DNA from 3 places in the Luteibacter sp. P4_E6 genome. Region 3 is predicted to be linked to each of the others. Evidence: predicted binding sites of a transcription regulator. Region 3 holds the regulator's gene; each other region holds the start of a gene.
The links. The regulator sigma-54, encoded in region 3, starts transcription at its own class of promoters, with help from an activator protein. The targets are predictions, from matches to a motif close to TGGCACGNGCNTTGC.
Positions count from the first base shown of each region.

Region 1: the regulator sigma-54 is predicted to act here: its motif matches at 3,545-3,559, upstream of glnA (type I glutamate--ammonia ligase).
Region 2: the regulator sigma-54 is predicted to act here: its motif matches at 2,320-2,334, upstream of pgaA (poly-beta-1,6 N-acetyl-D-glucosamine export porin PgaA).

Region 1 covers NZ_JBFUJE010000069.1:549-10,673, reverse strand. Annotated here, with positions in the region: gene AC1DT2_RS06925 (alpha/beta hydrolase) at 1-750, shown strand, start outside; gene AC1DT2_RS06920 (OprO/OprP family phosphate-selective porin) at 757-1,944, opposite strand; gene glnA (type I glutamate--ammonia ligase) at 2,099-3,511, opposite strand; gene AC1DT2_RS06910 (alpha/beta fold hydrolase) at 3,683-4,417, opposite strand; gene AC1DT2_RS06905 (hypothetical protein) at 4,556-5,671, shown strand; gene AC1DT2_RS06900 (DUF4034 domain-containing protein) at 5,685-7,250, shown strand; gene acpA (acid phosphatase) at 7,383-9,071, shown strand; partial or broken gene AC1DT2_RS06890 (DHA2 family efflux MFS transporter permease subunit) at 9,180-10,125, opposite strand, start outside.
Region 2 covers NZ_JBFUJE010000253.1:149-5,566, forward strand. Annotated here, with positions in the region: partial or broken gene AC1DT2_RS14560 (poly-beta-1,6-N-acetyl-D-glucosamine N-deacetylase PgaB) at 1-167, opposite strand, end outside; gene pgaA (poly-beta-1,6 N-acetyl-D-glucosamine export porin PgaA) at 173-2,224, opposite strand; gene AC1DT2_RS14570 (rhodanese-like domain-containing protein) at 2,361-2,789, opposite strand; gene ftrA (transcriptional regulator FtrA) at 2,880-3,851, shown strand; gene AC1DT2_RS14580 (acetyltransferase domain-containing protein) at 3,941-5,128, shown strand; partial or broken gene AC1DT2_RS14585 (hypothetical protein) at 5,129-5,418, opposite strand, start outside.
Region 3 covers NZ_JBFUJE010000249.1:162-5,690, forward strand. Annotated here, with positions in the region: gene AC1DT2_RS14395 (KdsC family phosphatase) at 1-463, shown strand, start outside; gene lptC (LPS export ABC transporter periplasmic protein LptC) at 469-1,059, shown strand; gene lptA (lipopolysaccharide transport periplasmic protein LptA) at 1,022-1,675, shown strand; gene lptB (LPS export ABC transporter ATP-binding protein) at 1,680-2,399, shown strand; gene AC1DT2_RS14415 (RNA polymerase factor sigma-54) at 2,499-3,980, shown strand; gene hpf (ribosome hibernation-promoting factor, HPF/YfiA family) at 4,098-4,448, shown strand; gene hprK (HPr(Ser) kinase/phosphatase) at 4,526-5,476, shown strand; partial or broken gene AC1DT2_RS14430 (RNase adapter RapZ) at 5,497-5,529, shown strand, end outside.

The sequences.
Region 1 (10,125 bases), on a different contig from region 3:
GCCTGGGCGTCGACGATCGACACCCCCGAGGAGCTGGTTGCCGCATTGACGATGGCCGACTGGATTCTGGCTGACGGGAAAGGCACCCAGGCTCATCTTCTCGCGCGCATGAAAGGCCACCGTTTCAGCCGCGATAGCGCCGTGGATAACGATATCCGTCGTGCCGCGATCAGATTTGCTGCGACGGCCGAGCAGGGCCTGGCTTTCGATTCCGAGGCCGAGCGCCTGGTCGACTTCTCGGTCTATCACGCGGTCGTTTGTGGCGATACGCCATGGCAGAAGAACCTGACGTCGTTGCGTGGGATGGCCAACAACATCGGGGCCAAGTATTCGGCTTCCAACGGCGTTCCTGTCACCGTCGGTCTGACGTGCCTGTACTGGCCCACGGCCCCGCGGTCGCGCCCTTCATTGGCGGGCCTCGCCAAGGCGCCGCCCATGCTCATGGTTCAAGCGGAGTTCGACCCGGCGACGCCGCTGACGGGGGCGATTCGTGCCTTCAACGCTTCGCCGAATGCTCACCTGGTGCTTGCACGTGGCATGACTGGGCACGGGGTATTCGGCAGCTCGGCCACGCCCTGCATCGAGCGAGCCGTCGGTCGCTTCCTCCTCGAAGGAGAGCTACCGCGGCAACGCCTGTCCGGCTGCGAGTTCGTGCCGATGCCGCCGTCGCGGCATGCCCGTGGCGTCGAAACACCTCTGGACGAAGGCGTCGTCCGCGATGAACTCGTGCGTCGCCTTCGAACGAGCTGACGCCGGTCAGAACATGATCTGAGCGCGAACCTCGACGATATGGGGATCGACACGAAGATCGCGATGGTCGCTGATCGCACGAACGTAGTTGCCTTGAAGCTTGAGGTACTTCGTGAGGTACCAGTTCGCGCCGAACGTCCAGTCGTGCTCCCTGCCGCCCAGCGTGGGGCCGTCGTCGAGATTGAGCGTGCTGTAACGGATCAGGAACTCCAGGGCGCCCCAGGGGCCCTTCGGCAAAACGTCGGAGACGTTGCCGCCGCTATAGGTCCTCGATTCGCCGGTGGCTACCCAGCTTCCGAAGGCGTACCAGCCGTGCGCCTCATAGGCCGGCTTGTTCTCGAGCTTCACTTTGGCGTCCAGATACTCGCTCTGCACCGACCAGGGTCCGTGGATCCAAAGCCCTTCGAGACCACGCCGGTCGACATGATCCGCCACGCTCAGAACGCCGGAGTCGATCAGGCGCTGGGTAGTCAGTCCGGCTTCCGGCAAGGCGCGAAGGCGCACGTTAGGTGGCGTGTAACGGTCGCGGCCGTCGGTCGTGCCATAGGGCGTTTCGCGCGACACCGAACTGCCGAGATGGAGCACGTTGCCCGGATCGTTCAACGGGGTCCACGCCGCGCGTCCGGCGACCATCCGGCCGTCGAGGTCACCTTGAAGGTTGCCGCCGTTGTAGTAGCCCAGCTGCACGAGGTAGGCCTTCCGGGTCAGCGCCCAGTCGATACCGATGCGACGATTCGCGTAGACCGCCTGCATCGGCAGCGACGGTTCCAGGAACGATGTGGTGCCCGTGCTGGTATTGCCTTCGAAGCCGACCGGCGTCTTCATGAAGCCGACGCGGACCGCGCCGTAGTCGTCGTTGAAGAGCGCCTTGGTCTGCAAGCGGAAGAATGTGTCGAGCCAGGTCTTCGCCTGAAAGTCGAATACGACAGTGGCGTCGTATACCCCTTTCTTGCGAATGAAGAAGCCGAATTCCTTGCGCCTATTCGTCTGCGCGTTCTCATACAGACCGTCATCGTGCGAGAAGTGATCGACGTCGTACTGGTACTTCACGGACAGGCCAAGGTCCGTGCCATCGGCGAATACGTAGTGTGTCGGCCAATTAGTGCGCCAGTCGTAGTTATTGCCCGGAGCATCGGCAGCCGACGCAAACACGGGCTCGATCAGCGCCAGGGCGCTGAGGACGATCTTCTTCATGCGGGTGCCCCTCCCAGGGATCAGCCGGCAGCAGCCGCTGACATGTCATGAAGGACTATACCGTGCCCTTGCGAATTCGCTAAATGCTGCGAGCCGAGCGCAAAAAAAGGGGCGCCGAAGCGCCCCTCTTCCCTCACCCCGAGTTGGATCGCGATCAGATCGCGTAGTACATCTGGAACTCGAGCGGGTGGGTGCTGGCGCGATAGCGGGTCACTTCCTGCATCTTCAGCGCGATGTAGCCGTCGATGAAGTCGTCGGTAAACACGCCGCCCGCCTTCAGGAACTCGCGATCCTTGTCGAGGGCGACGAGCGCCTCATCGAGGCTGGCGCAGACCTGCGGGATGTTCTTCTCCTCTTCCGGCGGCAGGTCGTAGAGATCCTTGTCGGCCGGTGCACCCGGGTCGATCTTGTTCAGGATGCCGTCGAGGCCGGCCATCATCAGCACGGTGAACGTCAGGTAGCCCGACTGCATCGGATCCGGGAAGCGGATTTCGATACGACGACCCTTCGGGCTCGACACGTACGGAATACGGCAGGAGGCCGAGCGGTTGCGCGCCGAGTAGGCGAGCATCACCGGCGCTTCGAAGCCCGGAACCAGGCGCTTGTAGCTGTTCGTCGTGGAGTTGGCGAAGGCGTTGATGGCACGGGCGTGCTTGAAGATGCCGCCGATGTACCACAGCGCCGTCTGCGACAGGCCGCCGTAGAGATCGCCGGCAAACAGGTTCTCGCCATTCTTCGACAACGACTGGTGCACGTGCATACCCGAGCCGTTATCGCCGACGATCGGCTTCGGCATGAAGGTCACGGTCTTGCCGGCCTGGTGGGCGACGTTCTTGATGACGTACTTCATCGTCATCAGTTCGTCGGCCTTCTTCACCAGGGTGTTGAAGCGCGTACCGATTTCGCACTGGCCCGCGTTGGCGACTTCGTGGTGGTGCACTTCGACCACCTGGCCGAGCGACTCGAGCACCTTGCACATATCGGCGCGCAGGTCGCCCAGGCTGTCCACAGGCGCAACCGGGAAGTAACCGCCCTTCACGCCCGGACGATGGCCGGTGTTGGTGCCGTCGTACTTGTAGCGCGACGACCAGGCGGCTTCTTCGGAGCCGATTTCGTAGAACACGCGGCCCATGTCGTTCTGCCAGCGGACCGAATCGAAGATGAAGAACTCGGGCTCGGGACCGAAGAAGGCGGTGTCGGCGATGCCGGTCGACTTCAGGTAGGCCTCGGCGCGCTTGGCGATCGAGCGCGGATCGCGGCCGTACGCCTGCATGGTGCTCGGCTCGAGCACGTCGCAATGCAGGATCAGCTGCTTGTGCGCGCTGAACGGATCGAGGTGAGCGGTTTCCGGATCCGGCATGAGCACCATGTCGGATTCATTGATGCCCTTCCAGCCGGCGATCGACGAACCGTCGAACATCTTGCCGTCTTCGAAGGTGCTCTCGTCGATGGCGTGAGCGGGAAACGTCGTGTGATGGTGCTTGCCGAGGATGTCGGCAAAGCGAAAATCAACGAACTCGATTTCCTCGTCCTGGATCAGGTTCAGCACTTTCGAAGCGGCGGACATAAAAACCTCGGGTAGGTGGGCGGAGTCCATTTAGCAATCGCTATGCCAGCGCAGCCGCCATCGACGGACCGGCCAGGACCAAGCTTTCGCATCATAGAACGGCGGCGAGGGCGATGTGCAAATGCACCAATGTGGTGCATTTGCACATCGCTTGCACCAGGGGTTTCCAGGTCAGGTGGCCGCCGGTAGGCCGTCGATGAACTCGCTCACGTGCCGGGCGCAGGCCTGAGGCGAGGCCTGCAGCAGTCCGTGCGGCCCTTCCACATCAACGATTCGCGCCCTAGGCAGGACGTGCCGCATCCACTCGGCCGAGGAGGCCGGGACGAGCACGTCGCGAGTGGCGCGCAGACAGAGCACCGGCACGTCGATGCCGGAAAGCGTCGTGCCCCCGTCCGCCGAGAGAACAGACCGTAAACGCCCGCGCAGGGTTGGTGCGTTCATGTCACCGACCGCTTCGATGAATTGCTTACGGATATCGGCACCGGGCCGCCGTCCAAGAAGCGCGAGGGAGGCTAGCCGCGCGAATCCCCGTGAGACGCCGAGCAGGCCGATCAGTGGCGACAGATAACGTGCCACCGGGCGTGGGTTACGCAGAAACGTCGAACAGAGGATGAGTCCTCGAAGACCCTCCGGCCGCTCCGCGGCCAGACTTGCGGCTACGGGTCCGGCAAACGACTCGCCAAGCAAGACGAAATCACGATGAGGCAAACGGTCACGAACCCAGGCCGTGAGTTCCGTGTAGCTGGTCGTGCCGCTCGCCGGGTATGGGATGACGCGCGCCGGGGTGACGTCGCCCAGTGCTGCGAGGAAGGGCCCGAAGAGCGTCCCGGTGCCATCCATGCCGGGCAGAAGCACCAGCTCAGGCATGCAACGCAACGTGTGGCGACCTCCTTTCGATCGAGTCATGGCGTCCATCCCTGCCCCTTCGGTTTCGGCGGATTGTGTCGCATCCCCTGCCCGCCGGCTACGGCTATCATCAGGCGGCAACGCACACCATGACAGGGGATGGATATGGCATCGCAGGGATATCGACGCGCGTTCGTAATGGTCGCACTGGCTTTCGGGGCGGCGCATGCGGCGCCCTGGTTGCCCAAGGACGCGTCACCTCTGGCAGCTTTCATGCAGCACGTCGCGACGGCCTCGGCGATTGCCGATCCGCTGGAGCGCTGCCTGAAGATGCCGGATCCACCGGGAACCCACTGGAACGCCGCAGGTGTGGCTGCCTACTGCCGTTACCACGCCGTACCTACGATGACCCCGGCACGGTTCCAGGCACTGATGGCGCAGGGCAAGGCCGCGACCGTGGACCGCGAGTTCGCTGGCTACCTTCGCGCGCAGATGGATGACCCGGCCGCTGCGGGGCGCCTCGACCATGCGATGTACGCGGCAGGCTTCCACGATGCCAGCCAAAAGACCCGGGCGGCCATCGATGCCTGGAAGCGACAGCGACCGGACAGCGCCTTCGCGTTTGCCGCAAGCGGCATGCAGTACCGGGCGGAGGCGGAACGCGGAGGCGGCACGGCGACCCCGCCACCGGTGGATAAAGCGCGCGCGGACTTCGACCGTGCTGCCACCATGACGCCGGCCATACCTTCGATCTACGCAGACATGTTTCTCGTCGGCGCCATGACCGGGGACACGACCTACGCGCAAGCTGCCTCGCAGCGCGGACTCGCGATGCAACCCGGCAACCTTTCCCTTCGGCTGCTCCAGGCCAGCATAGCGAGCGGGGAGCAGGGCGGCAGCCGCGAGTCGCAGATACAGCAGCGAGCGGAGGCCGCGGCGCTGGCCGACCACTTTCCACTCATGTGGGTGGTCACCGGTCGCCTGTCCATCGCGATCGACAAGGAAGACGCCGGTGGTGCGCCGAACGACGGCAAACCGCTATTCGATCTGCCCGAAGTTGCCCCCGCAAGCGACCTTGGCCACCTTGCCAGTTGGGGTCGGTTAGGAGGCGACGGCGACGCCGCCATGATTCTCGCCGTCGAGGCCCTGCGGTTCGATAGCGGACAGGAGGAAGCCCTCGAGGTCATCGGTGCCGTTGGCAGGCATAACGGTTACGCCGAGTGGTCAAAGGCCGCGCTGAAACGCGCAACGGCCGAGCACCCTGGAGCGGACGATGTCGCTCGCGTCTCGGCGAAGTGGCTACGCGAATTTTAAAGGCGACAAAGGGATGGATATGATCAAGCGGGGAAATCGACGCGCTCTTCTGTTGGGCGGGCTATTACTGGCCGTCGCAGCGCTTGCCGCTTCAAAGGTCTGGCAGCCACCGGCGGCGACGCGCGCGAGTGGTCAGGGCCAGGCCACGGCCTCGTCGGCTTTCGAGGCGTTTATGACGCAGGTGCAATCGGCCTCGAAGATCGCCGACCCGATCGAGCGCTGTCTGCACATGCCCGACCCGCCCGGCTCGCATTGGCATGCGGACGGCGTGGCCGCGTATTGCCGATACCGCCTTACCGAAATGACGGATATCGCGGGATTCCGTTCGCTTATCGCCGCCGGCAAAGGCGCCGAAGTCGACCGCATCCTGGCCGGCTACCTGCAAATGCAGATGCACGACACCCGGTATCCGGCCATCTTCGATCAGGCAGTAAACCGTGCGGGCTTTGATGACGCCGACCCGGAAATGCGCGCAGCCATCGATGCCTGGATGCACCAGCGGCCAGATAGCGTCTTCGCCGTGGCAGCCAGCGGCATGCAGTACCAGCGGGCGGCCTTTGAGGCGCGCGGCGCCGATCTCGCATCGAAAACCCGCGAGGAACAATGGCGCGCAGCACGACAGCTGGCGGCGTTCGCACGTCGCGACCTGGATCGTGCGGCAGCCATGTCGCCGGCCGTTCCGACGATCTATGCCGACATGCTTCGCATGGGCGTACTGGTCGGCGATCGTCGCTATGCGACGGCGGCTATCGAACGCGGGTATGTCGTGCAACCGAACAATTTCGTCCTACGCCTCGACCAGGCCAGTTTCACCGGCAGGAAGTGGGGTGGCAGCGCGGCCTGGGTCGACCAACAAGCCAAGGAGGCAGCCGCCGCTGCCGAGCACACGCCTCTGCTCTGGGTCGCGGCAAGCCATGCGCGTATTCAGGCCGCGACGGACGGGAACCTCACCCCACCGGCTGACGACGGATATCTTTCGCTGGCTAGTGACGTAGCCACGGGCCACGACTTCAGCCAGCTTGCCGCAGACGCCAACCGCGCCGGGCAGCGCGAAGAAGCCTTCGTGCTGGCGGTGGAGGCGCTGAGATTCGATAACTCGCAGGATGACGCACTCTACGTCGTCGGCAACCTGGGTAGCAAAGGCTACTACCGAGAATGGGCGAAGGCGGAACTCATCCGCGCCACACACGAACATCCGCGCTCCGTTGAGGTCACCGGAAGTGCAGGCGTCGCGCTGCGTCGCCTCCACGAGCCGGCGTTGGCGGAGCCTCTTCTGGTGTATGCGACGGAACATGGCGCCGATGACTGGGTCCTGGCGACGCTCGGCGATTTCTATTCGCACGAAGGCAGGAACTACGCGAAGGCCGGCGCGATCGCCGACCAATTGATCCAACACAATCCCGCCAACGCCGACGGTTACGTCATTCGCGCTTGCGTGGACAAGGACACGAACAGCCCTAATCGCTATCGCTCGGCCAAGGACTTCCTCACTCGCTTCGGGAACGATGCTGACCAGCAGGGCCCCGCATCGGAGATCCGTGCGTGGCTTGCGGCGAACCCGGAGCCCTCGACGGGCTGATCGCATCGCCCCGCGGCTGCCCAGGGAAAGGTTTTGCCTGAAACACACATCGATTACCCTGCCGGAACAGCCGTAATCGAGCTCTCCCCCCCTCAGGAGCTCGCGCCCACCCCTGCCATCGCGAATCCATCCATGACGAAGAAAACCGAGAACGACACGCCGGATGCCGGCCGACGCCGCCTGCTGGGCGGTATTGCCACGACCGGCGCGGTGCTTGCGCTGGGTGGGGTGGCCGAGGTCGCCGCTGGCGAATCGAAAGGACTTGCGCCTGCGCCGGGCGGCAAGGAACTCGACGCGCTGCTGGAAAAGCACGTACAGCACGTTGTCGTGATTTACGCGGAAAATCGTAGCTTCAATAACCTGTTTGCCGAGTTCCCGGGACTTCAGCAGCCGCTGGCTGCCGTGCCTCCGGAGCGTTACCTGCAGCGCGACCGCGATGGAAAGCCGCTGACGACGCTGCCGCCGATATGGGGCGGCCTTGTACCGCACCAGCAGGTGGTCGACCACAAGCCTTACAAGGTCGGCGAGCAAGACATCACCGGCCTTCCGAACGCGCCGTGGGCCCTGCACACGGGAGACGGCACGCCGCTGCCGCACGGCGTGGTCACCCGCGATCTCGTGCACGCCTTCTACAACAACCAGCTGCAGATCAACGGCGGCAAGAACGACGGATTCGTCGCCTGGGGCGACAACGGCGCGATGACGATGGGTCACTACGCGTCCTCGCCGGTGCATCTGCGCCTGTGGCGCCTCGCCGAGCAATACACCCTGTGCGACAACTTCTTCATGGGTGCCTTCGGCGGCTCGTTCCTCAACCACCAGTATCTCGTCGCCGCGCAGCCGCCGTTCTATCCGGATGCAGACAAGAGTCCCTCGCAGTTCGGTATCGCGGTGACCGAGAGCGGTGATCCACTCGACTATCGCCTGAAGATGGCGGAAGACTCCCCGGCCAGCGCCATGCAGGGCAAGCCGAAATTCGCTCACCACAGCCAGCTCACGCCTGACTTCTTCGCGGTCAACACCATCGGCCCGCCATTCTCGCCGGGCTTCAACGTCGATTCGAAGAATCCGTTGCTCGCCGACGCCACGAGTGCGAACACGCTGGTTCCGCAGAAGCACAAGCACATCGGTGACGTGCTCTCGGAGAAGGGCGTGGACTGGGCCTGGTATGGCGGTGGCTTCCAGGCCGCGCTGGACGGCAAGGGCGAGGGCGATAGCGCCGACAAGCAGTTCCCGCAGACGCCGAATTTCCAGCCGCACCACCAACCGCTCAATTATTTCGTCACGCTCGCGCCGGGTACCGAAGCGCGCAAACGGCACCTGCGCGACGGTGGTCTGGGTGAGACGGCGAAGACCAATCTGTTCCTTGCCGACGTCGCCGCCGGCAAGCTGCCACCCGTGACGTTCTATAAGCCGCAGGGCGATCTCAACATGCATGCCGGGTATTCGGACGTCGAAGCTGGCGACCGCCATGTCGCGGGCGTCGTGCATGCGCTGCGGTCGAGTCCACAGTGGAAGGACATGCTCGTCATCGTCACATTCGACGAGAACGGTGGCTGGTGGGACCACGTCGCTCCGCCGAAGGGCGATCGTTGGGGCCCGGGCACGCGAATTCCCGCGTTGGTGGTTTCGCCGTATGCCAAACGTGGGCATGTCGAACATACGATTTACGACACGGGTTCGATTGCGCGCTTTTTGACACGTCGGTTCAAGCTGGAGAAGCTGCCGGGGTTGAAGATGCGTGAGGATGCGATGGTTGCGGCGGGTGGACCGGCGGCGGGTGATCTTACGGAGACGCTGGATTTTTCGGCGGTCGGTTAGAGCATCGCCGATGAATCGGCTCCCACAGGAGGCGCTTAGCTCGTTGTGGGAGCCGCTTCAGCGGCGATAACCCGACCCCTCAGCGCCAGGCACGCCCCTCAATGCCCCTCAATGCCCCGGCGTACCACCCGATGCAAACGGCGGCTTCGCAAACCAGATCGCCACCATCGCGACCAGAAAAATCAGCGCGAACCCGAAGAAGACATCGTTCACCGCCAGCGTCGCCGCCTGCAGGTCGACGATACGGTTGAGCGCGGCGTTCGCTGTCGGCCCCTGCACACCCAGCGCCTGGAACCGGTCCAGGTATTCGGTCGTCGTTCGGCTTCCGGCGCTGACATTTTCCGCTAGCACGGCGTGGTGGTAAGTCGTTCGATGCGAGTACATCGTGGTGCTCACTGCCGTAGCGATGCTGCCCGCCAGCGTCCGGAAGAAATTCGACAGGCCCGACGCACTGGCCACTTCGTCGTCCGGCATGCCCGAAAGGATGATCTGGTTCACCGGCACGAAGAACAGGGCGATGCCCGCACCCATGCAAAGACGCGGCAGGGCCATGTCGCTGTAGGCGGCATTCGTACTCAGCGCGGACATGTAGAACGATGCACCCGCGAACACCGCAAAGCCGATGGTGTTCAGCAGACGCAGATCGAACTTGCTCTGGAACACGCCGACGATGGGCGACAGCACGATCGCAAGGATGCCGATGGGCGCGACGACGAAGCCGGCCCAGGTCGCCGTGTAACCAAGGACCTCCTGCACCCACATCGGCATGACTACGGTACCGCCGAAGAAGGCGAACATGCCCAGCGAAAGACAGAGCACACCGACGAAGAAGTTTCGTCTTCCCAGTAGTCTCAGTTCCACCACGGGGTGCTTGTGCATGAGCTCCCAGGCGATGAGAAAGGTGATGCAGACCAGCGATACGATGGCCAACACGACGATGGTTTTCGAAGTGAACCAGTCGTCGTCGTTGCCGTTATCGAGCATGAACTGCAGGCAGCCCACACCCACGGCCAGAAGGAACAGACCGATCGCGTCGATCGGCATCTTGACCACT
Region 2 (5,418 bases), on a different contig from region 3:
TGATCGGTGCTGGTCGCATCGGGATCGCGGTCGGCCTGCAGGCCGACATCGTCGCGAACGTCGTGATAGGCGAGCACGATCAGCGTGGGCCGCGCCGGAGCGACGGTCTGCGCGAACGTGGGAAGCGCGAGCCCGAGCAGGGCTAGCAGGAACAACAGCGAACGCATGACTCTCATTCTCCCCAGTGCAGGGTCAGGTCGAGGACGACGCGATGTTCGCGGCGGCCATCGTAGGGTTGGTTGTGCCAGCCGATTCCCCAGCCAAGGCGGATGCCCGCGCGTGGCTGGAAGATCTGGCCGTAGCGCACGCTGGCCATCCAGTCGCTGGCATAACCCTGCTCGTCGTACTCGCCGACGGCGACGTCGATACGCTGGGTGACCTGGCGTTCGTAGAACTGGCCGAGCAGGTTTTCCAGCCGGCCAGTGAGCGCGTAGCTGTTGTCGCGGCGCGGGTTGAAATAAGGACGATCGGTCTGCGTGTTCAACGAGCCGCCCACTTCCACGCCGCCGTCGAGGGCGAGGTTGGGCGCGGTGTAAACGCGTTGGATGAAGGCAGCCAGCCAGCTCGTGCGTTTGTTGCCGTCGCTGAAATTGTCGCGGGCCACACCCAGTCGCGCCTGCGTGAGTTCGCTCGCCCGCCATGTCACGGCCGTTTCGAGGGTCTTCGCGGAGATACCGTAGTACTGCGCGCGCAACGGCGTGTCTTCGCCGGCCGTGCTGAAGTCGGTGGCGATCGCCCAGTGGTCGGTTATCGCCCAGTTTACGCCGGCTTCCAGGGCGGTCTTGCCCACGTACCTGTCCGCGGCGGGCAACGCCTGCACATAGGCTTCGAGGCCACGTGCGTAGCCACGCACGCCGAAGCCGAACCGCGTCCGGCGGACGTCGCCTTCCGGCAGGTCGGCGGTCGAATAGCGCCCCAGCGCGACGACGCGCCAGTGGTCGTCGATCAGCGGACTTTCGATCGTCGCCAGGGTGGCGCTGTCGCGGTCGCCGAAGTCGGGGCTGGAGCCCTTGCCGTTCTCCTGGCTGATGTCGAACTGCCAGCCGCGCTCGCGATCCCACGACTGGATGGCACGGTCGACGCGGTCAGTGCGACTGCCGAGCACCTTGGCCTCGGCCAGATCGTCGTCGATGCCTTCGTAATCGTGCAGGGCGCGTTTCGTTTCCGCGGCGTCGAGGTAGGAATCGACATCCCGCGGATTCAGGGTATCAGCAATGGCAAGGTCGTCCTGGGCGCGGCGGGGCCAGCCGCGTGCCAGTTCCACCATGCCCAGTTGGCGACGGATGTCCGAATCGGCCGGTGCCTCGCGGCTGAGCGGCACGATGCGCGCATACGCGTCGGCTTGCATATCCACGATGCTGCGTGCCGAGATGGCGGCCGATTCGGCGTCGAACTTGCGCGGGTTCTGGATGGGCAGGCGAATGCCGGGAACACGGACCCAGGGCTGTTCCTTCGCCGCCAGATTGTCGATGGTGGTGAACGCCTTGCCGGTCTGTCCCGACTCCAGGTACGCGTACATGAGTCCGATGCGCGGATCGAGATCGGCGGCGTCGTACGGACCGGGATCCCTGGCGATGCTGTCTTCATAAACCTGTGCGGCCTCGGCCGGGCGGCGCTTGGCGAGAAGGGCGTCGGCKGCGTTGCGCTCGGCGTAAGCGGGTAGCGTCACCCCTTGCTTGTGCAGGGCGTCGTAGCGCTGCACGGCTTCGTCCATGAGTCCTGCCTGATCCAGCGCCACGATGAGGTCGAACTGTTCGCGAAGGCGCATGTCGGCGGGAAGGAGGGGGTCGTCCGCGAGTCGTCGTGCATCGACGACCGCGCGATCGGCTTCGGCGTACGGTGCACGCGGATCGGCCGGCGAACCCTCGGCCCACCGGGTTTCCCGGGCCACGTGATCGGCGTCGAGACGCGCACTGTCCGCAGCACTCTGCGGTGGCTGTAGGGTCGACGCCAGTTCCCTGGCGCGCGTCGTTGCGCCGATTTCCGTCAACAAAGTGACGTTTAGCGCCTGTGCTTCGCGGTCGTCCGGCCACCGGGCGAGGATCGCCTGGACCTGTGCCAGTGCATCCACGCGATGACCCTGGTCACGTTCCTGACGCACTTTTGCCATGAGTGCATCGCGTTCGGGCGGTACCGCGGCCCAGGCCGCGGGCCCATGCAGGGCCAGAAACAACGCCAGGCACAGCCTTGCGCGAGGTACGCGGGCGTCCTGCTGAAAAATCATCAAAGTTGATCCCATCCCCACAACATGACCTGTATCAGCCGAGCCGAATGTCCATTCTCGGCAACGGAGGTTGAAAGTAGCGTGGGATAGTAGAGGCAAGCTGCGTGCCATCCGTGTCAACGCGTGCGCGTTCCATTCAGGTGACTTGATACGGAGCAGGGGCTGCTGTGGATGCAACCGCGAGTTCGAAACCTTCGTCGAGCCACCCGGTCATGCCTCCAGCCATGATTTTCACCGGACGACCCAGGCGGGCCAGCTTCGCCGCGCCACGGGCCGCGCCGTTGCAGTGAGGACCCGCGCAGTAGGTTACGAAGAGCGTCGACGTGGGCCACGATGCCATGCGTGAGGCGATGATCTTGCCGTGGGGCAGGTTGATCGCGCCGGGAACGTGGCCCTGGGCGAACAGGGCCGGGCTGCGGACATCGAGCAGCACGAAGCCAGGATCATCGAGGGCAAGCGCGTCGTGCGTATCCCAGCAGTCGGTTTCGAAGCTGAGCTTCGACTCGAAATGGGCGATGGCGAGGTCCGATGGGGCGGCGGGGACGCGGGTGACGGCGTTCGACATGGCAGTGCTCTCGTGCGGTGGGTGTGCAAGCCATTGTCCCGATGGCGCAAGCGCGGCATAGTGGCGTGAACGCCATCATGCGATCAGATCATGCCAATACCTTTTGCGCCGCCCAATGCGCTCGTCGTGGCCCTGGTCTACGAGGGGCTGTGCATGTTCGAGTTCGCCAGTGCCGCCGAGGTGTTCGGCATGGCGCGGCCGGAACTGGGCGAGGACTGGTATCGCTTTGAGACCTGCGCTGCGGAGCAGGGCGAGGTCCGGGGCCAGTACGGCACCCGCCTTCAGCCCGACGGGAATCTGGATCGGCTCGCGGAGGCGGGGACGATCATCGTGCCGGGCTGGAAGGGCGTTGACGAGTCCGTGCCCTTAGCCGTCGTGGACGCGCTTCAGCGTGCCCATGCACGTGGGGCGCGGCTTCTCTCCATCTGCTCGGGTTCGTTCGTTCTCGCCGCCACAGGGTTGCTGGACGGCAGGCGTGCCACGACGCACTGGCGTTACGCGGAGGCGATGCGCCTTCGTTATCCCGCCATCGAGGTGGATCCGGATGTGCTTTATGTCGACGAGGGTCAGTTGCTCACCTCGGCGGGCAGCGCCGCGGGTCTCGACCTCTGTCTGCACCTCATCCGGCGTGACCGCGGCCCGGCCATCGCCAATCACGTAGCGAGGCGCCTGGTCATTCCACCGCATCGGGACGGCGGCCAGGCCCAGTACGTCGAGCGCCCCGTGGCCCAGCGCGAACGCGACCTGCTGGGCCCTGTGATGGACGCGATGCGTCGCCGCCTTGCCGACGACCTGCCGCTGGCCACGCTCGCCGCCATGGCGGCGATGAGCGAGCGATCCTTCATCCGTCGCTTCAAGGCTTCGACGGGAACCACGCCGGCGGACTGGCTGACGACGCTTCGAGTCGATCGGGCGCGCGAGTTGCTGGAGAGCTCGGCGTTATCGATCGACCTGATCGCCGGCCAGACCGGGCTCGGTACGGCGACCACCCTGCGACATCACTTCCGGCGCAAGCTGGGCACCAGTCCGGGCGCTTACCGTCAGCGGTTTGCTGCGCCATAGACGGCGGCCTATGCCATTCCTCCGATTSACCTCGCGGGTCGAAGGCGCTACAACGGTCAGGTTGGGTCTGGATTCCGGGGTGACTGGCGATGGTGGAACCGCACGCTTCGAACGCAACCGCGGCCTCAACGGCGCCGCTGCCTCGCCTGGACTTCATCGACGCACTACGTGGCCTCGTCATCGCACTGATGGTGCTCGACCATACGCGCGACTTCGTCAACCGCCAGGCCTTCCTGTTCGATCCGCTGGATCTGGACAAGACGTCGGTGGCGTTGTTTCTGACGCGCTGGGTGACGCACCTCTGTGCGCCGACCTTCGTTCTCCTGTCGGGTGTTTCGATCTTCCTCCAGGCCCATCGAGGGAAGACGGGCTGGCCGCTCTCGCGGTTCCTGCTCACGCGCGGCCTCTGGTTGATGTTCCTCGAAGTCACTTTCGTCGACCTGGGTTTCGACTTTCGTCCCGCCGTCTTCCTGCAGGTGATCTATGCGATCGGCCTGAGCATGGTGCTGATGTCCGCCGTGGTGCATCTGCCGCGCCGCGTGGCGCTGGGGATTGGCATCGCCCTGGTCGCCGGGCACAACCTGTTCGATGGCGTGGATGCCGGCACGCTCGGCGTGTGGGGGCTGCCATGGCACCTGCTGATGCAGCCGGGTCCGCTGCCGTTCGGCTTCATTGCCTACCCGGTGCTGCCATGGTTCGGGATCATGTGCGTGGGTTACGGCATCGGCGGGATCTATCTGATGGAGCCATCGCGGCGAACCCGGACGCTCGCGCTGCTGGCCATCGGCATGTTGCTTCTGTTCTTCGTGCTTCGCCTGCCGAACGTCTATGGCGACCCGCATCCCTGGACGGTTCCCACTGATCGATCGCTGACACCGTTGGCAGTCATGTTGGTGGCGAAGTACCCACCCTCGCTGGACTATGTTCTGGTCACCCTGGGAATCTCCACGCTGCTCGGCCTCGCCTTGGGCCGTGCGCCGGCATGGTTGCTGAAACCCTTCCTTGCCTTCGGCCGCACGCCGATGCTGTCGTACCTGCTGCACCTGTATCTGGCGCATACGTTCGCGGTGATCATCGCGCAGTTCTACGGCGTGCCCGCGGCGCACTTCATCGGCACGTTGAGCGATCAGTCGCGGCTTCGCGCCGATGGATGGGGGTTGTCCTTAGCCGGCACGTATGCCGTGTGGCTCGCGGTGCTGGTCGTGCTCTATCCGATCGCAAGCCGCTACGCGCGGTACCGGGCCACTCACAAAACGTGGTGGCTGAGCTACCTGTGACTAGTGGAGACCTACTATCTTGGCAAGCAGAGAGAGGGATAGAGCATGCTTCTCAGATACGAGCCCTATGTTTGGGTGGTACTGGAATCCCGAGTGATCGATCGTCGCGGCCTCGAGAGCTGCTAGTGCCTGCGCTCGGCATTCCGGACTATGGCGCCGGGCAAGAATGATCGCGCGAGTAGCGTGGTGCTTGAAACGATCGACAGGAAACATGAGGCGCCCGCTCGAGAGTTCCAGAACTTCCATTGCGCGATCGAAATGGCTCTCCAGACCCAGGGTGGCAATCAGGT
Region 3 (5,529 bases):
GACGCTCACCGACGGTCGCCTGTGGTACGCCGAAGACGGTCGCGAAACCAAGGTTTTCCATGTGCACGACGGCCTGGGCCTGAAGCGCCTGCAGGAAAACGGCATCAAGGTCGCCATCATCACCGCCCGGATCAGTCACCCGGTGTCGCTGCGCGCGGAAGAACTCGGCATCCAGCACGTTTACCAGGGCCAGAAGGACAAGCGCGCCTGCCTGACCGAACTGCTGGACGCGCTACGGCTTGCACCCGAGCAATCCGCCTTCGTCGGTGACGACCTGCCCGACCTGGCCGCCATGCGCATCTGCGGGCTGGCCGTGGCCGTGGCCAACGCGCACCCCTGGGTGGCCGAGCATGCCCACGTCCGCACCCGCCTGTCCGGTGGTTATGGCGCCGCCCGTGAAGTGGCCGACCTGATCCTCGCCGCCCAGGGCAAGGCCGAAGCCGAGCGGGATCGCTGGCTGTGAGCCTGATGCTCCTGTTCAAGGACCGCAGCGCCGCGGGCGTCGCCGGCGTGCTCGCCGTGGCACTCGGCGCGAGCGTGCTGCTCTATTACTGGGTCGCGCCCGACAAGAAGGTCGACGACTTCGTCGGCCCGCCGCGTTCGGGCTACACGTTGACCAACTTCAATCTCGACTCCTACAACGACTTCGGCCAGCCGGCCTTCAAGTTGATCGCGCCTCACCTGGAGCGCCGCGAGGACGACGAGTCGCTATACATCAATGCGCCCGATTTCGTCCTGCCACCAACCAAGGACCTGACGGCGCCGCCGTGGAAAGGGCATTCGCAATACGGCTGGGTGAACAAGGACGGCAGCCTGCTGAAGCTGCAAGGCAAGGTCCACATGGACCGCGTCGCCTTCGGGCAGACCCCTCCGGCGAGCATCGACACCTCCGAAGTCACGGCCTGGCCCAAGGAGAATCGCCTGGAGACGGCCGAGGCAGCCCGGATCGTTCAGGGAGCCTCTACAATGGATGGCGTTGGCATGCGCGCCAATCTCGATACCAAMCATTTGGAGCTTCTCGATGCAGTCCACACCGTCTATCCGCCGCGCAAGCGCTAAGGCCCTCTTCGCGGTGCTCGGCGTGGCGCTCGTCACGAGCCTGCCCGCTGTCGCCAAGAAGTCCGATCGCGACCAGCCGACCAACGTCACGTCGACGTCGTTCGACGGCACCCAGCAGCAGGCGAACAGCACGCAGCCGGGCAAGGTGATCTGGACCGGCAATGTGGTGCTCACGCAGGGCACGCTGAAGATCACCGGCAGCAAGGCCACCGGCTTCCTCGACGCAGACAACCAGATCACCCGTGTCATCGTCGACGGCAGCCCGGCCACCGTCCAGCAGCTGGACGAGCAGGACCTGCTGATGCGCGGCCATGCCAGCAACATCGACTACAAGCCGGACGACGGTTCCAATAACAGCGGCAACGGCATCGCCGTGCTGACCGGCAAAGCGCATGTGGACAAGCAGACCGACACGACCGACAAGAGCAAGCTCAACCAGAGCGACGGCGACAAGATCACCTACAACACGACCAACAGCACGATGACGGGCGAAAGCAATGGCCCGGAGCCCGTGCACATGACGTTCCAGCCGAAGAATCCGCCGCCCGGCGCGGCTCCGGCAACGCCGGCCGCGACGCCGCCGGCCGCGAAACCGACCCCACCGAAGAAGCCCTGACCCGATGCTTTCAGCCCAAGGCCTCCAGAAGCGCTTTCGCGCGCGCCAGGTAGTCCGCGATTTCGCTTTCTCGATCCGCGAGGGTGAGGTGGTCGGACTGCTCGGCCCCAACGGCGCCGGCAAGACCACCTGCTTCTACATGGTGGTCGGCCTCATCCAGGCCGACGCCGGCGTGATCAAGCTCGACAACCAGGACATCACTGGCCTGCCCATGCATGCCCGGGCCAAGCTCGGCATCGGCTACCTGCCCCAGGAAGCCTCGGTATTCCGCCGCCTGAGCGTCTCGGACAACATCCTGGCCGTGCTCGAACTGCGCGACAACATGACCGCCCGGCAGCGCGAAGAGGAGCTGGAAAGCCTGCTCGACGAGCTGAAGATCGCCCACATCGCCGAGCAGAAGGGCATCAGTCTCTCCGGCGGCGAGCGTCGCCGCGTGGAGATCGCCCGCGCCCTGGCAGCCCGCCCGCGCTACATGCTGCTGGACGAGCCCTTTGCCGGCGTCGATCCGATTTCGGTCGGCGAGATCCAGCGCATCGTCCGCCACCTGAAGGAACGCGGCATCGGCGTGCTCATCACCGATCACAACGTACGTGAGACGCTCGGCATCTGCGACCGCGCGTACATCCTCAATGACGGCGAAGTCCTCGCCCGGGGTACGCCGCAGCACATCCTTGCCGACGAAAAAGTGCGCGAGGTGTATCTGGGCCGTGAATTCCGTATCTGACACACTTGAGTTTCGGCCGGTGGGCATAGCTCGCCGGAACGCTGGTTTGGGAAGGTCGCAAAGGGTTACGATGGATTCGGCACCTAACGCATCGAAGGCATGAAACCCGGACTCCAGTTTCGCCTGCATCAGCAGCTCACGCTGACGCCCCAACTACAGCAGGCTATCCGCCTGCTCCAGTTGTCGCAGCTGGAGCTTGAGGCCGAACTCCGCCAGATCGCGGAAAGCAATCCGCTGCTCGAGTTCGCCGAGGATGCGGAAGCCGAGCCCGAATTGCCCGAAGAAGGCGACTACGACGGCCCGGACTTTCCGGCGCGCGACGAGGTCCCTGTCAAAGCGTCCAAATCCGAGGAAGAATCGACGGTCACGCCGTCCGAGGAGCTCGCTCCCGAGTGGGACGACGACCGCTTCCACGGCGAGGCTGGCGACTATGCCGGCGCTCCTTCGCGGTCTGGTGGTGGCGACGAAGAGGGCTTCGAACCTCAGAATGCCGCCCCGGAAAGCCTCCAGCAGCATCTGGAATGGCAGCTCAATCTCTCCCAGTTTTCGCCGCGCGACCACGCCATCGCCACGGCGATCATCCATGCGCTGGATGAAGACGGCTACCTTCGCGACGGCGTCGAAGCGGTGGAAGCCGCCCTGCCCGCCGAGTTGAATGCCAGCGCGGAGGAAATCGAACGCGTGCGCCAGCGTGTGCAGCGTTTCGATCCCACCGGCATCGCCAGCCTGGATCTGCGCGACTGCCTGCTCTGCCAGCTGTCGCAGTTCTCCCTCGAAACGCCGCATCGCGACCTCGCCATCCGTGTGGTCAGCGACGAGCTCGAACTGCTGGCACGTAACGACGCCGCCAAGATCGCCCGCCGGCTGAAGGCCGCCGAGGAAGACGTGGCGGCCGCCGCCGCCCTGATCCGCAGCCTCGATCCGCGCCCCGGCTCGGCGCTGGACGCCACGCCGGTCGAGTACGTCGCCCCGGATGTCTACGCGCGCCGTGAGAACGGCCGCTGGCAGGTCAGCCTCAATCCCGACGCCCAGCCCCGGCTGGGCCTCAACCAGCACTACTGCAACCTGATCGCCCGCGCCCGTGGCGACGACGCCACCTGGATGAAGGGTCAGCTGCAGGAGGCCCGCTGGCTGCTGAAGAGCCTGCAGTCGCGCGCCGAGACCCTGACCAAGGTGGCCGACGTGATCGTGCGCCGGCAGAGTGCCTTCCTCGACTACGGCCCGGAAGCGATGCATCCGCTGGTGCTGCGCGAGGTGGCCGAGGAGGTCGGCATGCACGAATCGACAATTTCACGGGTCACTACGCGCAAGTACATGCACACGCCGCGCGGTACCTTCGAACTGAAGCACTTCTTCTCCAGTGGCGTGGCCACGGAGGACGGCGGCAGCGCCTCGGCCACCGCGATCCAGGCCATGCTCCGCAAGCTCATCACAGGCGAGGACGCACGGCGCCCGCTGTCCGACCAGGCCCTGGCCGAGGAACTTCATCGACGCGGAATTCAGGTGGCCCGCCGTACGGTGGCCAAGTACCGGGAAGCCCTGCGCATCCCCAGTTCCAGCGAACGTGTCCGCGCCAGTTGAGGCGCGGGGAACCCTCACGGAGGTCCACGGTCACACTGTTTCAGGCTTGAGGAACGGCACTCCGTCGTTCCGCACTCGTCGCCCCCAAGGCGGCACCCTCAGCAAGAAGGAGGCGTCATGCAAATCCAGATCAGCGGCCAGCACATCCATCCCACCCCTGCCCTGCGCGAGCGCGTGGAACAGCAAATCAGCCGCTTCGAACGCCTTTTCGACAACATCACTGCCCTCGACGTGGTCCTTTCCGTCGACAAGAACGAGCACAAGGCGGGTGGCACCCTCCATTGTGCCGGCGTCCGTCTTCACGCCGATGGCGTAGCCAGCCTCGAAGACGAAAAGAAACCGGACGCCCTCCACAAAGCCATCGACGCGATGATCGCCAAGCTTGCCGACCAGCTGAAGAAGCACAAGGAAAAGCTCAAGGATCACCACAACGCCGAGGGCCGCGACGCGCGCGTCGCCGCTCCCTGAACCCCCGTCCACGCTTGATGGCACAATAGCCCCAGCCGGCGCCCTCGCGCCGGCTTCGCCATTTCAAGGGATCCAGCGTGGACCGGCTGACCGCCAGACAACTCTTCGACGGAGTACACGAGCGCATGGCGCTGCGTTGGGCCGCAGGCATGCGCGGCGAGTCGCGCGTGCTCGAACCCAACGCTAAGCAGAGCCGCCGCCCGTCCCTGGTCGGCTACCTGAACGTGATCTACCCCAACAAGGTGCAGATCATCGGCACCGAGGAACTCAATTTCCTCGACGGCCTGGAGCCGCGCCAGCGCTGGGAAGTGATCCACAAGATCGCCGCCTACCAGCCCGCCGCGCTCGTCGTCACCAAGGACCAGGCGATCCCCTCGGACCTGCGTGAAGTAGCCGAGGAAACCGATACCCCGCTGTGGCAGAGCACCCGCCGCGGCCACGAATTACTTACCTATCTGCAGTACCACCTGGCGCGCACGCTGGCGCCGCGGGTCACCCTGCACGGCGTGTTCCTCGAGGTGTTCTCGATCGGCGTGCTGATCACCGGCGAGCCAGGCTCGGGCAAGAGCGAACTGGCACTGGAACTGGTCAGCCGCGGCCACCGCCTTGTGGCGGACGATGCCACCGAATTCACCCTGATCGCCCCGGATGTCATCGACGGCGCCTGCCCCGACCTGCTTCAGGACCTTTTGGAAGTACGCGGCCTGGGCGTGCTGAACATCCGCGAGATGTTCGGCCACACCGCCGTCAAGCCCTCGAAGTACCTGCGTCTGGTCATTCACCTCAAGCCCATGCTCGTGGGCGAGGAAACGGACGCCATGACCCGCCTCACCGGCGATGTCAGTCGGCGCAACGTGCTCGACGTCGACGTACCCAAGATCACCATTCCCGTCGCGCCGGGCCGCAACCTCGCGGTACTGGTCGAGGCCGCTGTGCGCAGCCACGTGCTCAAGAGCAAGGGCATCGACCCGGCGCAGACCTTCATCGACCGCCAGGCGCACCAGATGCGCCGGCTGCCACCGTGGTGACCCCCGTGATCGACGAAGTCATGAGCCCGATCGTCGACCCCGACGCGATTCAC